DNA from 4 places in the Streptomyces sp. NPDC104371 genome. Region 1 is predicted to be linked to each of the others. Evidence: riboswitches for the same ligand, from Rfam matches in the RefSeq annotation. Region 1 holds a riboswitch; each other region holds the start of a gene.

Evidence for each region. Region 1 has a riboswitch for cobalamin ahead of metE (5-methyltetrahydropteroyltriglutamate--homocysteine S-methyltransferase). Riboswitches for the same ligand answer to the same signal wherever they lie in the genome.
Region 2: it holds a riboswitch for cobalamin, as region 1 does, so the genes downstream of both, ACZ60T_RS01370 (CoA-acylating methylmalonate-semialdehyde dehydrogenase) here and metE (5-methyltetrahydropteroyltriglutamate--homocysteine S-methyltransferase) in region 1, are expected to answer to the same signal.
Region 3: it holds a riboswitch for cobalamin, as region 1 does, so the genes downstream of both, ACZ60T_RS08030 (ribonucleoside-diphosphate reductase subunit alpha) here and metE (5-methyltetrahydropteroyltriglutamate--homocysteine S-methyltransferase) in region 1, are expected to answer to the same signal.
Region 4: it holds a riboswitch for cobalamin, as region 1 does, so the genes downstream of both, nrdI (class Ib ribonucleoside-diphosphate reductase assembly flavoprotein NrdI) here and metE (5-methyltetrahydropteroyltriglutamate--homocysteine S-methyltransferase) in region 1, are expected to answer to the same signal.

The regions. Positions count from the first base shown of each region.
Region 1 covers NZ_JBVJNF010000001.1:193,684-198,589, reverse strand. The annotation lists gene aceA (isocitrate lyase) at 1-501, shown strand, start outside; gene aceB (malate synthase A) at 622-2,214, shown strand; gene ACZ60T_RS00970 (3-hydroxybutyryl-CoA dehydrogenase) at 2,211-3,080, shown strand; cobalamin riboswitch at 3,211-3,432, shown strand; gene metE (5-methyltetrahydropteroyltriglutamate--homocysteine S-methyltransferase) at 3,603-4,906, shown strand, end outside.
Region 2 covers NZ_JBVJNF010000001.1:294,349-299,254, reverse strand. The annotation lists gene ACZ60T_RS01380 (hypothetical protein) at 205-888, shown strand; gene ACZ60T_RS01375 (hypothetical protein) at 885-1,523, shown strand; cobalamin riboswitch at 1,619-1,792, shown strand; gene ACZ60T_RS01370 (CoA-acylating methylmalonate-semialdehyde dehydrogenase) at 1,974-3,497, shown strand; gene ACZ60T_RS01365 (acyl-CoA dehydrogenase family protein) at 3,504-4,652, shown strand; gene ACZ60T_RS01360 (enoyl-CoA hydratase/isomerase family protein) at 4,649-4,906, shown strand, end outside.
Region 3 covers NZ_JBVJNF010000002.1:481,676-486,581, reverse strand. The annotation lists gene ACZ60T_RS08035 (ribonucleotide-diphosphate reductase subunit beta) at 1-1,025, opposite strand, end outside; gene ACZ60T_RS08030 (ribonucleoside-diphosphate reductase subunit alpha) at 1,016-3,388, opposite strand; cobalamin riboswitch at 3,516-3,663, opposite strand; gene ACZ60T_RS08025 (GNAT family N-acetyltransferase) at 3,745-4,251, opposite strand; gene mctP (monocarboxylate uptake permease MctP) at 4,365-4,906, opposite strand, start outside.
Region 4 covers NZ_JBVJNF010000002.1:648,831-653,736, forward strand. The annotation lists gene ACZ60T_RS08765 (DEAD/DEAH box helicase) at 1-2,147, opposite strand, end outside; cobalamin riboswitch at 2,342-2,564, shown strand; gene nrdI (class Ib ribonucleoside-diphosphate reductase assembly flavoprotein NrdI) at 2,740-3,165, shown strand; partial or broken gene nrdE (class 1b ribonucleoside-diphosphate reductase subunit alpha) at 3,258-4,906, shown strand, end outside.

The sequences.
Region 1 (4,906 bases):
AACGGCATGGCTCCGGTCATCGCCCGCGGCCTGGCCTACGCACCGTACGCGGACCTGATCTGGGTCGAGACCGGCACCCCGGACCTGGAGCAGGCCCGTGAGTTCGCCGAGGCGATCCATGCGCGGTACCCGGACCAGATGCTGGCGTACAACTGCTCGCCCTCGTTCAACTGGAAGGCGGCCCTGGACGACGACCAGATCGCCAAGTTCCAGCGGGAGTTGGGCGCGATGGGCTACCGCTTCCAGTTCATCACGCTGGCCGGCTTCCACTCCCTCAACCACGGCATGTTCGACCTCGCCCGCGGCTACGCCGAGCAGGGGATGACGGCTTACGTCGACCTCCAGGAGAAGGAGTTCGCCGCCCAGGCCCAGGGCTTCACCGCCGTCAAGCACCAACGTGAGGTCGGCACCGGCTACTTCGACCTGGTCTCCACCGCCGTCAACCCCTCCTCCTCCACGACCGCCCTGACCGGCTCCACGGAGGAAGAGCAGTTCCACTAGGGCCTGTCGACTGCCAATTCTCGCCTGCTCCAACGGAATTGACAGGCCTCCAGGCCCTCGGCCGAGCGGAGGCGGGCGACCGTCTCCGCCCCCTCCGCTCCCATCCCTCAGGAGAGCCCGATGACCACCACCGCACTCACCCACGACGTCCGTGTCCTCGCCGCCCCCGGTCACCGGCACGACGAGATACTCACCCCCGCCGCCCTGGACTTCGTCGGCCGACTGGCCGCCGCATTCGGCGAGCGGCGCCAGGAGTTGCTCAAGGAGCGCCGACGGCAGGCGCTGCGGCTGGCGTCGGGCTCTCCGCTCGACTTCCCTCTGGTCACCGCCGCCGTCCGCGCCGACCCCGACTGGCGGGTCGCACCCATCGCCCCCGGTCTCACCGACCGCCGGGTGGAGATCACCGGCCCGCCCGACCGCCGGATGACGGTCAACGCGCTCAACTCCAGTGCCAAGGTGTGGATGGCGGACTTCGAGGACGCCACCGCTCCCTTGTGGGACAGCGTGATCGGCGGGCAGCTCAATCTGCTCGACGCCATCGAGCGGCGCATCGACTTCACCACGCCCGAGGGCAAGGAGTACCGGCTGGGCGAACAGCTCGCCACCGTCATGGTCCGCCCGCGCGGCTGGCATCTGGAGGAGGAGCACCTGGAGTTCGACGGCCGCCCGGTACCGGCCGCGCTCGTCGACTTCGGCCTCTACTTCTTCCACTGCGCCCAGCGGCAGATCGACGCCGGGTACGGCCCGTACTTCTACCTCCCCAAGCTGGAGAACCGGTACGAGGCACGGCTGTGGAACGACGTCTTCCTCCTCGCTCAGGAACTGCTCGGCATCCCGCGCGGCACGGTCCGCGCCACGGTCCTGATCGAGACGATCACCGCCGCGTTCGAGATGGAGGAGATCCTCTACGAACTGCGCGAGCACAGCGCGGGGTTGAACGCGGGCCGCTGGGACTATCTGTTCAGCCTGATCAAGACGTTCGGCCACCGCACCGACTTCCTTCTCCCCGACCGGGCGCGGGTCACGATGACCGCCCCCTTCCTGCGCGCGTACACCGAACTCCTCGTGCGCACCTGCCACAAGCGCGGCGCGCACGCCATCGGCGGCATGGCCGCCCATGTGCCCGGCAAGGACCCGGCCGCGAACGAGGCCGCGCTCGCCAAGGTCCGCCTCGACAAGGAGCGTGAGGCCGAGGACGGCTTCGACGGCTCCTGGGTCGCCCACCCCGCCCTCGTCCCCGTCTGCCGCGACGTCTTCGACGGTGTCCTCGGTGACCGGCCCCATCAACTCGACCGCACCCGTGACGACGTCGAGGTCACCCCGGCCGACCTGCTGTCGGTGCGCCGGATCAGCGGCCCGCCCACGCCGGAGGGGGTGCGCACCAACGTCCATGCCGCACTGCGGTACTTCGCCGCCTGGCTGCGCGGTCAGGGCGCCGTCGCCATCGACGGCCTGATGGAGGACGCGGCCACGGCCGAGATCGCCCGCGTACAGATCTGGCAATGGCTGCGGCACCGGGTCATCGACCGCGAGACCGTGGAGCACATCCTCGACGACGAGATCACAGCGCTCAGAGCCGAGTACCCCTGGGCGCCCGCCGACGACATCCGAGCCCTGTTCGAACGCACCGCGATCAGCGGTGAGTTGCCGCTGTTCTTCACCCCCGACGCCTACACCCGCCACCTCGTACGGAAGTCGGAGGCCGCAGCATGAGCGCGGGCATCACCCGCGTCGGCGTGGTCGGCGGCGGCCAGATGGGCGCCGGTATCGCCGAAGTCTGTGCGCGGGCCGGGCTGGACACCGTGGTCTGCGAGGTGGACGCGGTGGCCGCCCGCAGGGCACGGGACCGGGTGGCCGCCTCCCTCGACCGCGCCGTACGACGGGGCAAGCTGAGCCGCGAGGCCGCCGACGACGCGCACGCCCGGCTCGTCTTCACCGGCAGCCTGGACGACCTGGCCGACCGGCACCTGGTCGTCGAGGCCGTCATCGAGAACCCGGACGCCAAGACCGAGGTCTTCGCCGCCCTCGACAAGATCGTCGAGGATCCGGCGGCCGTCCTCGCCACCAACACCTCCTCCCTGCCGATCATGCGGCTCGGCATGGCGACCACCCGCGCGGACCGGGTCGTAGGACTGCACTTCTTCAACCCCGTCCCCGTCCTGCCGCTGGTCGAGGTGGTCACCTCACTGCACACCTCGGCGCGGACGATCGCCGTGGTCGAGGCCTTCGCCACCGGCACCCTCGGCAAGACGGTCATCCGCTCCCAGGACCGGGCGGGCTTCGTCGTCAACGCCCTGCTCATCCCCTACCTGCTCGCCGCCGTGCGGATGGCGGAGTCCGGGTTCGCCACCGCCGCCGACATCGACGCGGGCATGGAACTGGGCTGCGCCCACCCGATGGGGCCGCTGAAGCTCGCGGACCTGATCGGCCTGGACACCGTCGCCTCGATCGCCGAGTCCCTCTACGACGAGTTCCGCGAACCCCTCTACGCGCCGCCGCCGCTGCTCCAGCGGATGGTGGAGGCGGGACTGCTCGGCCGGAAGACCGGCCGGGGGTTCCACCGCTACGACCAGGGCTGAGGGCCCGGTACGGCGAGGGGCGGGAAGCGCGAGTGCGGAGCGTCCCGCCCCTCGCCGTACCTCATTCGGCAGGCACCTTCTCACCTTCCGCATGCTGGACGGCGTTCTTCCATTCGCGGCGCCACCCCGTAGGCTGACCGCAGCAGTTGGTTCGCCCCGTCCGCCAGGCGGGGTGTCGTAAGAGGGAACCCGGTGGGAATCCGGGACTGCCCCGCAGCGGTGAGCGGGAACGACCGCCGTCATACGCACTGGGTCCGACGTACCGGGCCTGGGAAGCGACGGCCATTAGGTGTCCTCCGTCCAGGAGGGCGTGCCCGCGAGTCCGAAGACCTGCCGACTGCCCGCGTACGGACCGTTCCGTGCGCGGACATCCCGGTGACCTCGAGGGCGGGTCGGCGTACACACCAGACGGAACGACCGTGCTTGTGCCGCGCGGGGTCATGGCCGTCCGGTTCGTCATTCCCTTCGCGCTCTCGTCCCGTCTCCGGGATCTCAGGGATTCATCTCGCGAAGGAGATCTCCGTGACAACGAAGTCCGCAGCCGCGGCAGCACGGGCCACCGTGTACGGCTACCCCCGCCAGGGACAGAACCGTGAACTGAAGAAGGCCGTCGAGGGCTACTGGAAGGGCCGCGTCACCGCCGACGCCCTCCGGGCCACCGCCGCCGAGCTCAGGCGGAGCAACCGGCAGCAGCTCGCCGACGCCGGTGTCCACGAGGTGCCGACCGGTGACTTCTCGTACTACGACCACGTCCTCGACACGACCGTCATGGTGGGCGCGATCCCCGAGCGGCACCGTGCCGCCGTCGACGCCGACGCGCTGGACGGCTATTTCGCGATGGCCCGCGGGACCCAGGAGGTCGCTCCGCTGGAGATGACCAAATGGTTCGACACCAACTACCACTATCTGGTCCCTGAGCTGGGCCCCGACACCGTGTTCACGGCCGACTCCACCAAGCAGGTCGCCGAGCTGGAGGAAGCCCTCGCCCAGGGCCTGACCGCCCGGCCCGTGCTGGTCGGCCCCGTCACCTACCTTCTGCTCGCCAAGTCCGCCCCCGGCGTGCCCGCCGACTTCGAGCCACTCACCCTCCTGGACCGGCTGCTCCCGGTGTACGCCGAGGTCCTCGCCGACCTGCGCGCGGCCGGTGCCGAGTGGGTCCAGCTCGACGAGCCCGCCCTCGTACAGGACCGCACCCCGGCCGAGCTGAACGCCGCCGAGCACGCCTACCGCTTGCTGGGCGCCCTCACCGACCGGCCGAAGCTGCTGGTCGCCTCCTACTTCGACCGGCTCGGCGACGCGCTGCCCGTGCTGGCCAAGGCCCCGGTCGAGGGCCTCGCCCTGGACTTCACCGAGGCCGCCGCGGCCAACCTGGAGGCCTTGGCCGCCGTCGGCGGACTGCCCGGCAAGCGCCTGGTCGCCGGTGTCGTCAACGGCCGCAACATCTGGATCAACGACCTGCGGAAGTCGCTGTCCACGCTCGGCACCCTCCTCGGGCTCGCCGACCGAGTGGACGTCGCCGCCTCCTGCTCCCTGCTCCACGTGCCGCTGGACGCGGCGGCCGAGCGCGACATCGAGCCGCAGATCCTGCGCTGGCTGGCCTTCGCGCGGCAGAAGACCGCCGAGATCGTCACCCTCGCCAAGGGACTTGCCCACGGCACCGACACCATCAGCGGCGAACTCGCCGCCAACCGCGCCGATCTCGCCTCCCGCGCGGACTCGCCGATCACCCATGACCCCGCCGTACGAGCCCGCTCCGAGGCTGTGACGGACGCCGACGCCCGCCGCTCTCAGCCGTACGCCGAACGGGCCACCGCACAGCGTGCCCA
Region 2 (4,906 bases), 100 kb from region 1:
CCGCGGCGACCGCACACCGCGTCCGTGCCCACGCCCAGTCGGCCGGGCCTGCCAACCCGGTACAACAGCGCCCGTCGTCGCCAGGTGGTGTGGATCACGGACAGGGCGTCGATCGCATGTGTACCGTCCACCGGGGCACTTGGGCCCCGTGGCGCGTCGAAAGGCAGGGGCGGGGGAGTGGGGCAGAGAGCCTACGGGCAGGTCATGCGAGTCATCGCCTGCGCGCTGATGGTGTGGCAGGTCTGGATGGTGTGGCACATCGCCAGCCATGAGGCGTCCACCGTCCGCTGGACCTGCGACGCGGCCGAAGGCTGCGCCAGCGATCAGTTCGCCGCCGGGGCCTCCTTCGTCGGAGCGGTCTGCGCCCTCGTCCTCGGTCTGCTCTCCGCCCGGTTCCTGCACCGTGCCACGCCCGGCGCGGTGGTCGCGCTTTGCGCCGTCGCCTGCGCTGCCGGTTGGTACGACGCGGTCGCGGACGGCCAGGTCGAGTACGACACCGTCACCGGCTTCCACCTCTTCTTCCCGCTCGGCCGGTTCTCCGTCTCGGGATGGCTCACCTTCCTCTGGTCCGTCGCGGCGGCGGGCTGCCTCGCCGCATGCTGGGGCGCGGCCGTGAGCCTGCGCCGCACCGCCGGGCTGCGCAGGCTCTCCCGCCGTTACGCCACAGCCGACGCGGTGCTGGAGGGCTGGCGGTCGGTGGGCCGCAAGCGCGGCGAAGTCACCGTGGTCTTCGAGGACTTGGCCGGGGTTCGCCACGAGGTCCCCGCCGTCGTGGAACGCGTCGCCCTCCGGCGTGACGTCCTCGCCGTGTACGACACCGACCGCCCCGGCGACCCCGTACGCACCCGGGTCGCCGTACCCCGCCGAAAGCTGCTGCGCCTCTCATGAACCGAAACCGCTCCCTGGCCGCCGCCCGCAGGCTCTTCAGCAGCCCTGTCAGCCTGCTGTCCACCGTCCTCGCGGGACTCGCGTTCGCCGCGCTGGTCCAGGGCGCCGCGCACGGCCCCCGCTGGCTGCTGCTGACGGGGTTGCCCGCGACGGCCCTGGCGCTGGCGGTGTTCGGCAAGGCGGGTGAGCCGTCCCGGTCGGACCTCATGATCCCCGCGCTGCGCTCCGGCGGACCCCGCGCCTTCGCGCCCGCCGTGGTCCACTCGGTGAAGTCCGTACACAAGGAGACCGGTCGGCCCGCCATCGACGGACGGGCACCGGGCTCGGTGTTCGCCTTCGACCTGACCGTGGTGCCCGACGGCCGTCCCGCCTATCGGATCCAGGTCCGTCACCCGCTCGATGTGCAGGGGCTGCTGCACCGGTCGGGGGCGGTAGTCGAGTACGACCCCGAGCAGCCCTGGAGGGTCGTCATCCCCGACAACCCGCCGCGCGAGTGGCTGGCTCGCGCGAGCAGCCTCACCCCGCCCGCCGAGGTGAAGCGGTACGCCACCGGGGTACCGGCCGGCCTGGGGACCCTCGTGGCGAGCGTGGTCTTCGCGGTCGCCCTGCTCGTGCTCGTCCGACTGCTGGGCTGAACCCGCCGTCGGCCCCCGTCCGCACCTCGGACCGACGCCGCCCCACCTCGAACATCCCGCACCGCTGGATTTACTAGGACGTCCAACTATATAGTCGTGAGTACAAGGCCCGCGGTGCAGGGAAGCCGGTGTGATTCCGGCGCGGTCCCGCCACTGTGACCGGGGAGTACGCCGTCGAGCAGGACGCCACTGACGAGCTGGATGTCGGGAAGGCGGACGGCGCGCGCTGATCCGGAAGTCAGGATACCGGCCGCGGGATGTTCCGTGTTGTCCACGAGGATGGAGCTGACACGCATGGCACCGGTGTATACCCACGACCCTGGTGAGCCCGCCGTCTGACGGGGCTTCCGGCCATACGCGATCTCGCGCCCCGGCACCCGTACGCCCCTGCGTCCGAGTGCGGTACCGGCGCGGCCATCCCCGGATCCCTCCTGACGAGAGCAGGCAGTCATGGTCCGCGAGCACGAACGCGCCTCCGTGCGCGAGTTGACCCACTTCATCGGCGGCAAGCACACCCCGGGGACATCGGGTGCCTACGGCGAGGTGTACGACCCCAACACCGGCGAGGTCCAGGCCCTGGTGCCCCTCGCGAACCGCGCCGAGACGGAGGCGGCGATCGCCGACGCCGTCAACGCGCAACGCGCGTGGGGCGAGTGGAACCCGCAGCGCCGCGCCCGGGTCCTGCTGCGCTTCCTTCAGCTCGTCGAGCAGGAGAAGGACGCGCTGGCCCGGCTGCTGTCCGCCGAGCACGGCAAGACGATCGCCGACGCGCACGGCGACATCCAACGCGGCCTGGACGTCGTCGAGTTCGCGGCGGGCATCCCGCACCTGCTCAAGGGCGAGTTCACCGACAACGCGGGCACGGGCATCGATGTCCACTCCCTGCGCGCACCCCTTGGCGTGGTCGCCGGGATCACCCCGTTCAACTTCCCGGCGATGATCCCCCTGTGGAAGGCCGCCCCGGCCCTGGCCTGTGGCAACGCCTTCATCCTCAAGCCGTCGGAGCGTGACCCGTCGGTTCCGCTGCGGCTCGCCGAACTCTTCCTGGAGGCCGGTCTGCCGCCCGGCGTGCTGAACGTCGTCAACGGCGCCCGGGAATCCGTGGACGTCCTTCTCGAAGACCCCCGCGTGGCGGCCCTCGGCTTCGTCGGCTCCACCCCGATCGCCGCGCACGTCTACGCCACCGCCGCCGCCCACGGCAAGCGCGCCCAGTGCTTCGGCGGCGCCAAGAACCACATGATCGTGATGCCGGACGCCGATCTCGATCAGGCCGTGGACGCGCTGATCGGCGCCGGATACGGTTCGGCGGGCGAGCGCTGCATGGCGATCTCGGTCGCCGTGCCGGTGGGTGAGGACACCGCGGACGCCCTGGTGGCCCGCCTGAAGGAGCGGATCGCCGCGCTGCGGATCGGCCGCAGTGACGACCCCGAGGCCGACTTCGGGCCGCTGGTCGGCCGTGACGCCGTGGACCGTGTCCGCTCCTACGTCGATCTCGGCGTCGAGGAGGGGGCCGAACTTGTCGTGGACGGACGGGAGTTCACGCTCGACGGGCACGAGAACGGCTTCTTCGCCGGTGCCTCCCTCTTCGACCGGGTCACCCCGGACATGCGGATCTACCAGGAGGAGATCTTCGGCCCCGTCCTGTGCGTCGTCCGCGCCTCGGACTACGAGGAGGCCCTGCGCCTGCCCAGCGAGCACACCTACGGCAACGGCGTCGCCCTCTTCACCCGCGACGGAGACACCGCCCGCGACTTCACCCGACGCGTGAACACCGGCATGGTCGGCGTCAACGTACCCATCCCGGTACCGGTCGCCTACCACACCTTCGGCGGCTGGAAGCGCTCCGGCTTCGGCGACCTCAACCAGCACGGTCCGGACGCCGTCCGCTTCTACACCCGTACGAAGACGGTCACCTCCCGCTGGCCCGCGGGTCAGCGGGAAGGCGCCAGTTTCACGATCCCCACGATGAGTTGAGCGACCATGACCAGCACCCTGCTCACCGAGGACCAGCAGGCCCTCGTGGAGACCACCCTCGACTTCGCCCAGGACCACCTCGCCCCGCACGCCCTCGACTGGGACCGTGACAAGCACTTCCCCGTCGACGTGCTGCGCAAGGCCGCGGGGCTCGGCCTCGGCGGCGTCTACGTCCGGGAGGAGTCCGGGGGCAGCGGCCTCACCCGGTCCGACGGCGTCCTCGTCTTCGAGACCCTTGCCTCCGGCTGCCCGTCCATCGCGGGATACCTGTCCATCCACAACATGGTCGCCTGGATGATCGACCACTACGGCGACGACGCCCAGCGCGAGCGGTGGCTGCCCCGCCTGTGCGCCATGGAGGACCTCGCCAGCTACTGCCTCACCGAACCCGGCGCCGGGTCGGACGCGGCGGCCCTGACCAGCCGCGCCGTCCGGGACGGGGACGACTGGGTGCTCACGGGCGTGAAGCAGTTCATCTCCGGCGCCGGGGCCTCCCAGCTCTACGTCGTGATGGCCCGTACCGGCGGCGAGGGCGCCGACGGAATCTCCGCGTTCGTCGTCGACAAGGACGACCCCGGCCTCTCCTTCGGGCCGAACGAGCGGAAGATGGGCTGGAACGCCCAGCCCACCCGCCAGGTGGTCATGGACGGCGTCCGTGTTCCCGCCGACCGGCTCCTCGGGCGTGAGGGTGAGGGCTTCCGGATCGCGATGAACGGCCTCAACGGTGGCCGTCTCGGCATCGCCGCCTGCTCTCTCGGCGGTGCCCGCAGCGCCCTCGACCGCAGCCTGGCCCATCTCGCCGACCGCGAGGCGTTCGGCCAACGCCTCCTCGACGCGCAGGCGTTGCGCTTCCGCCTCGCCGACATGGCCACCGAACTCGCCGCCGCCCGCGCCCTGGTCCAGCAGGCCGCCCAGGCGCTCGACCGGGGTGATCCGCAGGCGCCGTACCTGTGCGCGATGGCTAAGCGGTTCGCCACCGACACCGGCTACTCGGTCGCCGACCGCGCGCTCCAACTGCACGGCGGCTACGGCTATCTCGGCGAGTACGGCATCGAGAAGATCGTCCGCGACCTGCGGGTGCACCAGATCCTGGAAGGAACCAACGAGATCATGCGCGTCATCGTGGCCCGTGGACTGACGGAGGCGTTCGGATGAGCGACGACGTCCTGTTCCACCGAAGCGGCCACGCCGCCCACATCACCCTCAACCGCCCCAAGGCCCTGAACGCCCTCACCCACGAGATGGTGCTCCGCATCGACGAGACACTCACCGAGTGGGAGCACGACCCGGCCGTCGCCACCGTCGTCCTCACCGGCGCGGGGGAGCGCGGCCTGTGCGCCGGTGGCGACATCCGCGCCATCCACGAGGACGCCCGGGACGGCGACGGCAGTGCCTCGGCCGCCTTCTGG
Region 3 (4,906 bases), on a different contig from region 1:
CAGAAGTCCTCGTCGAGGTCGACGGTGCCCTCCACCGCGACCTGGTACGCCGAGGGGCGCCGCTCGAAGAAGTTGGTCAGCTCCTGGACACCCTGCAACTCCATGAAGGAGAACGGGTTCTCGGAGCCGTACACCGGGGCGAAGCCGAGACGCGTGAGGCGCTGGTCGGCGACGCACTCCAGGTACTGCCGCATCGACTCGGTGTTCATGCCCGGCAGACCGTCACCGCACAGGTCGCGCGCGAACTGCAGCTCGGCCTCGACGGCCTCGCGGAGCATGTCCGTGACCTGGTCGCGCAGTTCGTCGTCGAAGAGGTCCGGCTCCTCCTTGCGGACGGTGTCCACGACGTCGAAGGCGAAGCTCATGTGCATCGTCTCGTCACGGAACACCCAGTTGGTGCCGGTGGCCAGGCCGTGCAGCAGACCCCGGCTGCGGAACCAGTAGACGTAGGCGAAGGCGCCGTAGAAGAACAGGCCCTCGATGCACGCGGCGAAGCAGATGAGGTTGAGCAGGAAGCGGCGGCGCTCGGCCTTCGTCTCCAACCGGTCGATCTTGTCCACCGAGTCGATCCACTTGAAGCAGAACTCGGCCTTCTCGCGGATCGAGGGGATGTTCTCGACCGCCGCGAAGGCCGCGGCGCGGTCCTCCGGGTCGGGCAGATAGGTGTCGAGGAGGGTCAGATAGAACTGGACATGGACCGCCTCCTCGAAGAGCTGCCGCGACAGATACAGCCGCGCCTCGGGGGAGTTGATGTGCTTGTACAGCGTCAGCACGAGGTTGTTCGCCACGATCGAGTCGCCCGTCGCGAAGAACGCGACCAGCCGGCCGATCAGATGCTGCTCAGCGGGCGTGAGCTTCGCCAGGTCGGCGACGTCCGAGTGGAGGTCGACCTCCTCGACGGTCCAGGTGTTCTTGATGGCGTCCCGGTAGCGCTCGTAGAAGTCGGGGTAGCGCATCGGGCGGAGCGTCAGCTCGAAGCCGGGGTCGAGCAGGTTCTTGGAGGAGTGGGTGGACATTACTGGCATGCCTCGCAGGACTCGGGGTTCTCAAGGGAGCAGGCGACGGCGTCGGGGTCGGCGATCTGCTGGGCGGGGAGGGTGGCCTGGGCGCGGGCCGCGCGGGCGATCCGGGTCGCCGGGCGCGAGCGCAGGTAGTACGTCGTCTTCAGACCCTGCTTCCAGGCGTAGGCGTACATCGAGGAGAGCTTGCCGATGGTCGGCGTCTCCATGAAGAGGTTCAGCGACTGGGCCTGGTCCAGATACGGCGTGCGGTCGGCGGCCATGTCGATCAGACCGCGCTGCGAGATCTCCCACGCCGTGCGGTACAGCGTCCGTACGTCCTCGGGGATCCAGGCGAAGTCCTGCACCGACCCGTTCGCGTCGCGCAGCGCCTCACGGGTCCGGGCGTCCCAGACGCCGAGGTTCTTGAGGTCCTGCACCAGATACGAGTTGACCTGGAGGAACTCACCGGAGAGGGTCTCGCGCTTGAACAGGTTGGAGACCTGCGGCTCGATGCATTCGTACGCACCCGCGATCGAGGCGATGGTCGCGGTCGGCGCGATGGCCAGCAGCAGCGAGTTGCGCATGCCGACGGTGGCGATGCGCTCGCGCAGCGCCGCCCAGCGCTCGGGCCAGGTGGGCGTGACGCCGTAGTGGTCGGGGTGCAGCACACCCCGCGCGGTACGGGTCTTCTCCCAGGCCGGCACCGGGCCGCTGCGCTCGGCGAGGTCGGCCGAGGCCTCGTACGCGGCGAGCATGACGCGCTCGGCGATCCGCGTGGACAGGGCCTTGGCCTCCGGCGAGTCGAAGGGCAGGCGCAGTTGGAAGAAGACGTCCTGCAACCCCATGGCGCCGAGGCCGACCGGGCGCCACCGGGCGTTGGAGCGGGCCGCCTGCTCGGTCGGGTAGAAGTTGATGTCGACGACCCGGTCGAGGAAGGTGACGGCGGTACGGACGGCGGAGTCCAGCCGCTCCCAGTCGAGTTCACCCGCCGCGGTGTCGACGAACGCGCCCAGGTTGACGGAGCCCAGGTTGCAGACCGCCGTCTCGCCGTCGTCCGTGACCTCCAGGATCTCCGTGCAGAGATTGGAGGAGTGGACGACATGGCCCGGCTCGGCCGTCTGGTTGGCGGTGCGGTTGGCGGCGTCCTTGAACGTCATCCAGCCCTGGCCGGTCTGCGCGAGGGTACGCATCATCCGGCCGTACAGCTCACGGGCGGGCATCGTCTTGCGGGCGAGACCCTTCGCCTCGGCCGCGCGGTAGGCGGCGTCGAACTCCGCGCCCCACAGGTCGACCAGCTCGGGCACGTCGGAGGGCGAGAACAGCGACCACGGCTCGTCGGCGGCGACCCGGCGCATGAACTCGTCCGGCACCCAGTGCGCGAGGTTGAGGTTGTGGGTGCGCCGGGCGTCCTCGCCGGTGTTGTCGCGCAGCTCCAGGAACTCCTCGATGTCCAGGTGCCAGGTCTCCAGATAGACCGCCGCCGCGCCCTTGCGCCGACCGCCCTGGTTCACGGCGGCGACCGAGGCGTCGAGCGTCTTCAGGAACGGGACGATGCCGTTGGAGTGCCCGTTGGTGCCGCGGATCAGCGAACCCCGCGAGCGGATACGGGAGTACGACAGCCCGATGCCGCCGGCGTGCTTGGAGAGGCGGGCGACCTGGTGGTAACGCTCGTAGAGGGAGTCCAGCTCGTCCTTGGGGGAGTCGAGGAGGTAGCAGGACGACATCTGGGGGTGCCGGGTACCGGAGTTGAAGAGCGTGGGGGAGGAGGGCAGGTACTCCAGCCGGCTCATGAGTGCGTACAGCGCCGCGACCTCGTCCACGGCGTGGGCGGTGTCGTCCTCGGCGAGACCGGAGGCGACGCGCAGCAGGAAGTGCTGCGGGGTCTCGATGACCTTGCGGGTGATCGGGTGCCGCAGCAGATAGCGGCTGTGCAGGGTGCGCAGGCCGAAGTAGCCGAAGCGGTCGTCGCCGGCGGGGTCCACGAGCGCGTCGAGGCGGTCGGCGTGGAGGCTGACGAACGTGGCCGTGCGGTCGGCGATGAGCCCTTCCCGGTGCCCGACGGCGATGGACTCCGTGAAGGACGTGACCTGCTGCGAGGCGGCCTCGGCGGCGATGGAGAGCGTCAACAGCCGTGCGGCGAGCCGGGAGTAGGCGGGGTCCTCGGAGATGAGCCCGGCCGCGGCCTCCGTGGCCAGCTCGCGCAGCTCCGCCTCGTCCGCCCGCGCGGAGCGGCCCCGCAGCGCGGCGGCGGCCACCCGGCCGGGGTCCGCGTCGGGGAGGTCGGCGGTCAGCTCGGTCAGGGTCCGCAGCAGGGCGGCACCGGGACCGTCGGTCCCGTCGGTCGCCGCGAGTGTCGCTGAAGCCGGTTCGGCTGGCGCGATGGTCACGTAGGGCTCTCCCTCGCTCGGCACGGGGCCTGGCAGAGGGCGGAGGCGGGCTCACGAGCGCGTGCGGGCGCGTCGCGTCCACCGGCCCATTCCACGAGGCCCGGACGTCAGGGCGCCCGGACCGGACGGTCGGGCGCTGCTGTCGGCAGGTCCTCGGACTGGACCTCGTACACCACCCCGTCCGGGGACGGAGGCGTACAAGTACACCGTTGCGGGACAGTTCCGGATTCGCACCGGATTCCCCTGCGGCGACAGCGAGCACGAGCATACATCTTGTGCCGGGTCGCCATGCCACCACCACATGTTGTGGCTGTATGGGTCGTAGTGGATCAGATAGCCCATGGCCTCGGGGCATGTCAGAGTGTCAACGCATAGGTGAGAAGGGTGACGTCGGTGAGTTCGGGGACGGGGTTCCAGTCGCGGTCGGGGGTGCGCGTGAAGCCGAGGCGGGTGTAGACACGGTGGGCGGAATGCATGGTGCGCTGGGTCGACAGGACGAGGCGCGCACAGCCCGGGACGGCCCGTGCGCGGTCGACACAGGTGCGTACGAGAGCCTCGCCGATGCCCCGGCCGCGCGCGTCACGGGAGACCGCGAGCATGCGTATCTCGGCCTCCCGGGGCCCGGCGATGTCGGCCATGGGGCCGCCGGAGGGGACGAAGGTCACGCCGCCGAGCACCCGGTCGCGGTCGACGGCCACCAGCACCTCGGCGGTGGCGGCCCGCGCGGCCACGTCCCGCAGCACGCCGAGGTAGGGGTCGCTGTCCCCGAAGTCGAGCAGCCCGTCCTGGAGGTAGGCCTGGGCGGTGATCTCCCCGAGGGGGCCGTACTCGGCGGCCTGCGCCCGCCGGATCAAGATGTCCATGGGGTCAGTGTGCGGGACGGGGTCAGTGTGCGGGACGGGCGCGACAACGGGCCGCCGGATGTCCGTCCGACGGCCCGCGATCGGGTCACGCGCGCTGTGCGCTCACCGCGTGCTCAGTGCGCCGCCTCCGTCAACTCGGCCTGGACGCCCGGGTCCCCGGCGTCCGCCGTGTAGTCCTCCGGCTTGGTCTCGTCGACCCCCTCCGGGGCCTTCAGCGCCCGCAGGACGACCGTCACGACCACCGTGACCAGGATGTTCAGCACGAAGGCCGTCAGGCCGATGTAGCCGATCTCGCCGATCCCCGGGATCTCCTTCGACGAGCCGCCGAAGTGCTTCTGGGTCGGGGAGGCGACGCCGTACGCGGCGACCGTGCCGTACACCATGCCGACCGCCCAGCCCGCCAGCAGCGCCCAGCGGTGGAACCAGCGGGTGAACAGGCCGCCGACCAGCGCCGGGAAGGTCTGGAGGATCCAGATACCGCCCAGGAGCTGGAAGTTGATCGCCACGGTCTTGTCCATCGTCAGGACGAAGACCAGGGCGCCCACCTTCACCAGCAGGGACACGAGCTTGGAGACCTTCGTCTCCTGCGCCGCCGTGGCGTCCGGCTTGATGAAGTCCTTGTAGATGTTGCGGGTGAACAGGTTCGCCGCCGCGA
Region 4 (4,906 bases), on a different contig from region 1:
AGCCGCGCCTGCTCCTCCTCGACGATCTGGCGGGCCATCGTCGTGTCCGAGACGTCGACCGCGTCCGGCGTCGACTCGGCGACCGCGCTGCGCCGTGCGTACGCGTCGAACAGGCGGGTCTTGTTCTTCAGCATCTCCACCATCCGCTCGTCCACCCCGCGGGTGGTGAGCAGCCGGTGCACCCGGACCGACCGCACCTGCCCCATGCGATGGGCCCGCGCCACCGCCTGGTGTTCGATGGTCGGTTTGAGCTGTGGCTCACAGATGATCACGACCGACGCGGCCTGCATGTTGAGCCCCACCCCGGCCGCCTCGATCTGCGCCACCAGCACCGCATGACCGGGCACGGCGGCGAACTCGTCCACCGACCGCTGACGGCGCGCGGGCGGCACGCTTCCCGAGATCGGGCCGAACACCGGGCCGCCGCCCTTGCTCCGCGCGTCATCCAGCGTGTCCTTCACCGCCCCGAGGACATCCCTGAAGGCGGAGAACACCACCACCTTCAGCCCGTTCTCGGCGGCGTCCTCGACGATCTCACGCAGCCGGTTCAGCTTGGCCGACTTCTCGGGGCGCGCGTACGCCGCTCTGCGCATCGCCATGAAATTGCCCGCGCTCACGGCCTCGCGGTAGGCCTCTTCGTCCGACGCGCTGAACTCGTCCCACTCGTCCGTCTGCTGGAGCGCGGGCAGTTCGGTCAGGACGTCCTGCTGGTTGCGGCGCAGATAGACCGGGGCGACAGCCTTCCGGAAGGCCTGGGAACCGGCCACTCCGTCACGGTCACCGATGGCCTCCGCCAGGCGCGGCTGGAGAATCCGCACCAGGCTGCGGAACTCGGCGACCCGGTTCTCCATGGGGGTGCCCGTCATGAAGAGAACGCGTTCGCATCGTTCGGACCATTCCGTCACGGCCCGGGAGCGGCGCGTCTTCGGGTTCTTCACATAGTGCGCCTCGTCCACGACCAGCATCCCCAGCTCGCCGCCGCCGGGGACCGGGAAGCCGCGCAGGGCGTCGAAGGTGGTCACCGCTACGCCGCCCCTGCCCTTCCAGTCGGCGAACGCTTCCTGTCTGTCGGGGCCGTGCAGAGGCATCACGCGCAGCTTGCTGCGGGCCTCGATCTCGCGTGTCCAGTTGATCAGGACGCTGGCCGGGCAGACGACCATGAAGTGGCTCTGCCCCTCGGCAGCGAGATGCGCCAGCGCGGCGATGGCCTGGATGGTCTTGCCGAGCCCCATCTCGTCGCCGAGCATCGCCTTGCGTTGCGCCAGGACGAAGCGCGCGCCGAAGGCTTGGTAGCCGCGTAGCGACACCCGCCGGTGCGTGTCGTCGAGCGTCTGGTCACGGACCCGCTCGGCGACGTCGTCGGGCAGGAACCCCTCGACGGCGGCCGTGTCCGGTCTGCGGCCGGAGATCTCCGCGAGCAGGCTGTAGTAGTCGGCGGACCGCAGCTCGAAGTCGACCCAGGCCGCGGCCTCGGTCGGGGTACCGCGCAGCAGGTCCACCGAGGCCTGCGCGAGCAGCTCCGGTACATCGCCCCGCGCCGCCTCCTCGGTCAGCCCGCGAAGCTCCGCGACAGCCTCCAGCGCCCGAACTCGCTTGGCCTTCCCCGCCAGCAGCATCCCCAGCCGCCCGGCGGCCGGCTTGGCCTCGGCCAGCAGCGGACCGAGCCGCTCCGAGAGCGCCGCGGCCGTGTCGACGGCTCGCCGCGCGTCGGGGCCCGCTTCCACCAGCACCTGCAGGGCCATGACGAGTGCGGTGGTCCGCGGCTCCGGCCGGTCCACGTCGATGTGGACGGCGACGGCCTCCCGAACGGCATCGGCTATCTGACGTGCCGCCGCGATGACCTGATCGGCGGTCCGCTCCCCCACGCCGGGAATCTGCCGCAACCGGTAGGGACCGGCGTCGAGTACCTGCCGGACCGACCGCAGCCCGCTCCGCTCGACTTCCCCGAGCCTCAGCCGCCCCTCGGTGACCTCCTTCAACCGGGTCACCGGGATGGCGTCCAGCGCCTGTTCCGCCGCCGTGTCGCAGATCGGCTTCAGCGCCGCCCGAACCGCCTCGACGGCCCGCCCGTGGTCGTCGGCCACCGCCTGCGCCGCCTCGTACAGCCGCCCTCCCGCGGCAACCGCCTCCCGCTCACCGCGCCCCATCCCGCCCCGGCCCCTCTCGCCATGTCCCCGCGACCGTCGAAACCTATCCAACGCGTCCGGCGCACGCGCCAGCACCGGGGCGGGACGCGCTCCCCGAGGGCGGTACCCGTCCGACCGCACCAGAACTTAGGGTTACCTAAGTTTCACTCCTGACACAACATCTGGGATGCGCGCACTCGCCGAGTTCTAGATGTAGTGTTGGCGGTGCTGGTGGTTCGCCGGGCACTGCTGTGTTCGGCGTCGCAAGAGGGAACCCGGTGAGAGTCCGGGACTGCCCCGCAGCGGTGAGCGGTAACGACCGCCGTCATACGCACTGGGCCCGACGTACCGGGCCTGGGAAGCGACGGCCAGTAGGGGTCTCGTACAACACGAGACGCGCCCGCGAGTCCGAAGACCTGCCACCGGTGCGCACACCGGACAGCGGCGTGCGCGCTCCGAGGCCCCGAGGGAGGGCCAGGTGGCAGCCGCACGGATCCGGGCGAGGCGTACCGCGTATCTCCGCCGCCCCGGCGTCCCGTCGTACGCGCCGCGCCGCTCCTCCCCTCCCGGTCCTCGGACGGAGACGGGAACGAGCGAGAGGAGCCGGCGACCGATGAACGGTCTCGTGTATTTCTCCAGCGTCTCGGAGAACACCAAGCGCTTCGTGGAGAAGCTGGGCCTGCCCGCCACACGCATCCCCGTGCACCCGCACCGCGAAGGCATGCCCCGGGTCACCGAGCCGTATGTGCTGATCGTGCCGACCTACGGCGGCGGTGACCGCTCCGGAGCGGTCCCCAGGCAGGTCATCCGCTTCCTGAACATCGAGGCCAACCGGACGCTGCTGCGGGGGGTCATCGCCTCCGGCAACACCAACTTCGGCGCCGCCCACTGCCTGGCCGGCCGGGTGATCTCGGCGAAGTGCCAGGTCCCGGAGCTGTACCGATTCGAACTGCTGGGCACGGACCGCGACGTCCGCGCCGTGAGGGAAGGACTGCGGGAATTTTGGACACGACAGACGGCGGAGCGACAGGCGGCATGAGCACCCTCACCACGGCAAGCACGGCCCCCGCGGCCCCGCGCGAGTCGGTCGGCACGCGCAAGGACTACCACGCGCTGAACGCCCTGCTGAACATGTACGACTGCGACGGCCGCATCCAGTTCGGCAAGGACCGCGAGGCCGTCCGCCAGTACTTCCTCCAGCATGTGAACCCGAACACGGTGGAGTTCGGGTCGCTGAAGGAGAAGATCGACTACCTCATCGAGAACGACTACTACGAGGAGGCGCCGATCCGGCGCTACCGGTGGGAGTTCCTGGAGGACCTGTACCGGCAGGCGTACGCCCATGAGCACCGCTTCCGCACCTTCCTGGGCGCGTTCAAGTACTACACCTCGTACACGCTGAAGACCTTCGACGGCTCCCGCTACCTGGAGCGGTACGAGGACCGGGTCGTCGCCACCGCCCTGTTCCTGGGCGCGGGCGACGAGGCGCTCGCCTCCCGCCTGGTCGACGAGATGATGACCGGCCGCTTCCAGCCCGCCACCCCCACCTTCCTCAACGCGGGCAAGGCCCAGCGCGGCGAGCTGGTCTCCTGCTTCCTGCTGCGCGTCGAGGACAACCTGGAGTCCATCGGACGCGGCATCAACTCCGCGCTGCAACTGTCCAAGCGGGGTGGCGGCGTGGCGCTGCTGCTGACGAACCTGCGTGAGCAGGGCGCTCCGATCAAGAAGATCGAGAACCAGTCCTCCGGTGTCGTCCCCGTGATGAAGCTCCTCGAGGACTCCTTCTCCTACGCCAACCAACTCGGCGCGCGGCAGGGCGCGGGCGCGGTGTACCTGCACGCCCATCACCCGGACATCATGCGGTTCCTGGACACCAAGCGGGAGAACGCGGACGAAAAGATCCGCATCAAGACCCTCTCGCTCGGTGTCGTCGTCCCCGACATCACCTTCGAACTGGCCAAGCGCAACGCGGACATGCATCTATTCTCGCCGTACGACGTCGAGCGCGAGTACGGCAAGCCACTGGCCGACCTGTCCGTCAGCGAGCACTACGACGAGCTGGTCGCCAACCCCCGCGTCCGCAGGACGACGCTCAGCGCCCGCGAGTTCTTCAAGACGATCGCGGAGCTCCAGTTCGAGTCCGGCTACCCGTATCTGCTGTTCGAGGACACGGTGAACCGGGCCAACCCGATCCCGGGCTGGATCAACATGTCCAACCTGTGCTCGGAGATCCTCCAGGTCAACACGCCGAGCACCTACGACACTTCGCTCGGCTACGAGACCGTGGGCAAGGACATCTCCTGCAACCTGGGCTCGCTCAACATCGCCGCGGCGATGGCCTCCCCCGACCTCGGCGCGACCGTCGAGACCGCCGTGCGCGGCCTGACCTCCGTCTCCGACCAGTCGCACATCGACGCCGTGCCCTCCGTGGCGCACGGCAACGACCTCTCCCACTCCATCGGCCTCGGCCAGATGAACCTGCACGGCTACCTCGCCTCGCGGCACATCCACTACGGCAGCGAGGAGGCATCGACTTCACCGACATGTACTTCTACGCGGTCGCCTTCCACGCCCTGCGCGCCTCGAACCGGATCGCGAGCGAACGCGGCACCGCCTTCGACGGCTTCGAGAAGACCGCGTACGCCGACGGCTCCTACTTCGACAAGTACACGGAGCGGGTGTGGGAACCGGCCACCGAGCGGGTCCGGGCGCTGTTCGCCGACGCGGGGATCACCCTGCCCACGCAGGCCGACTGGCGCGAGCTGAAGGAGTCCGTGCGG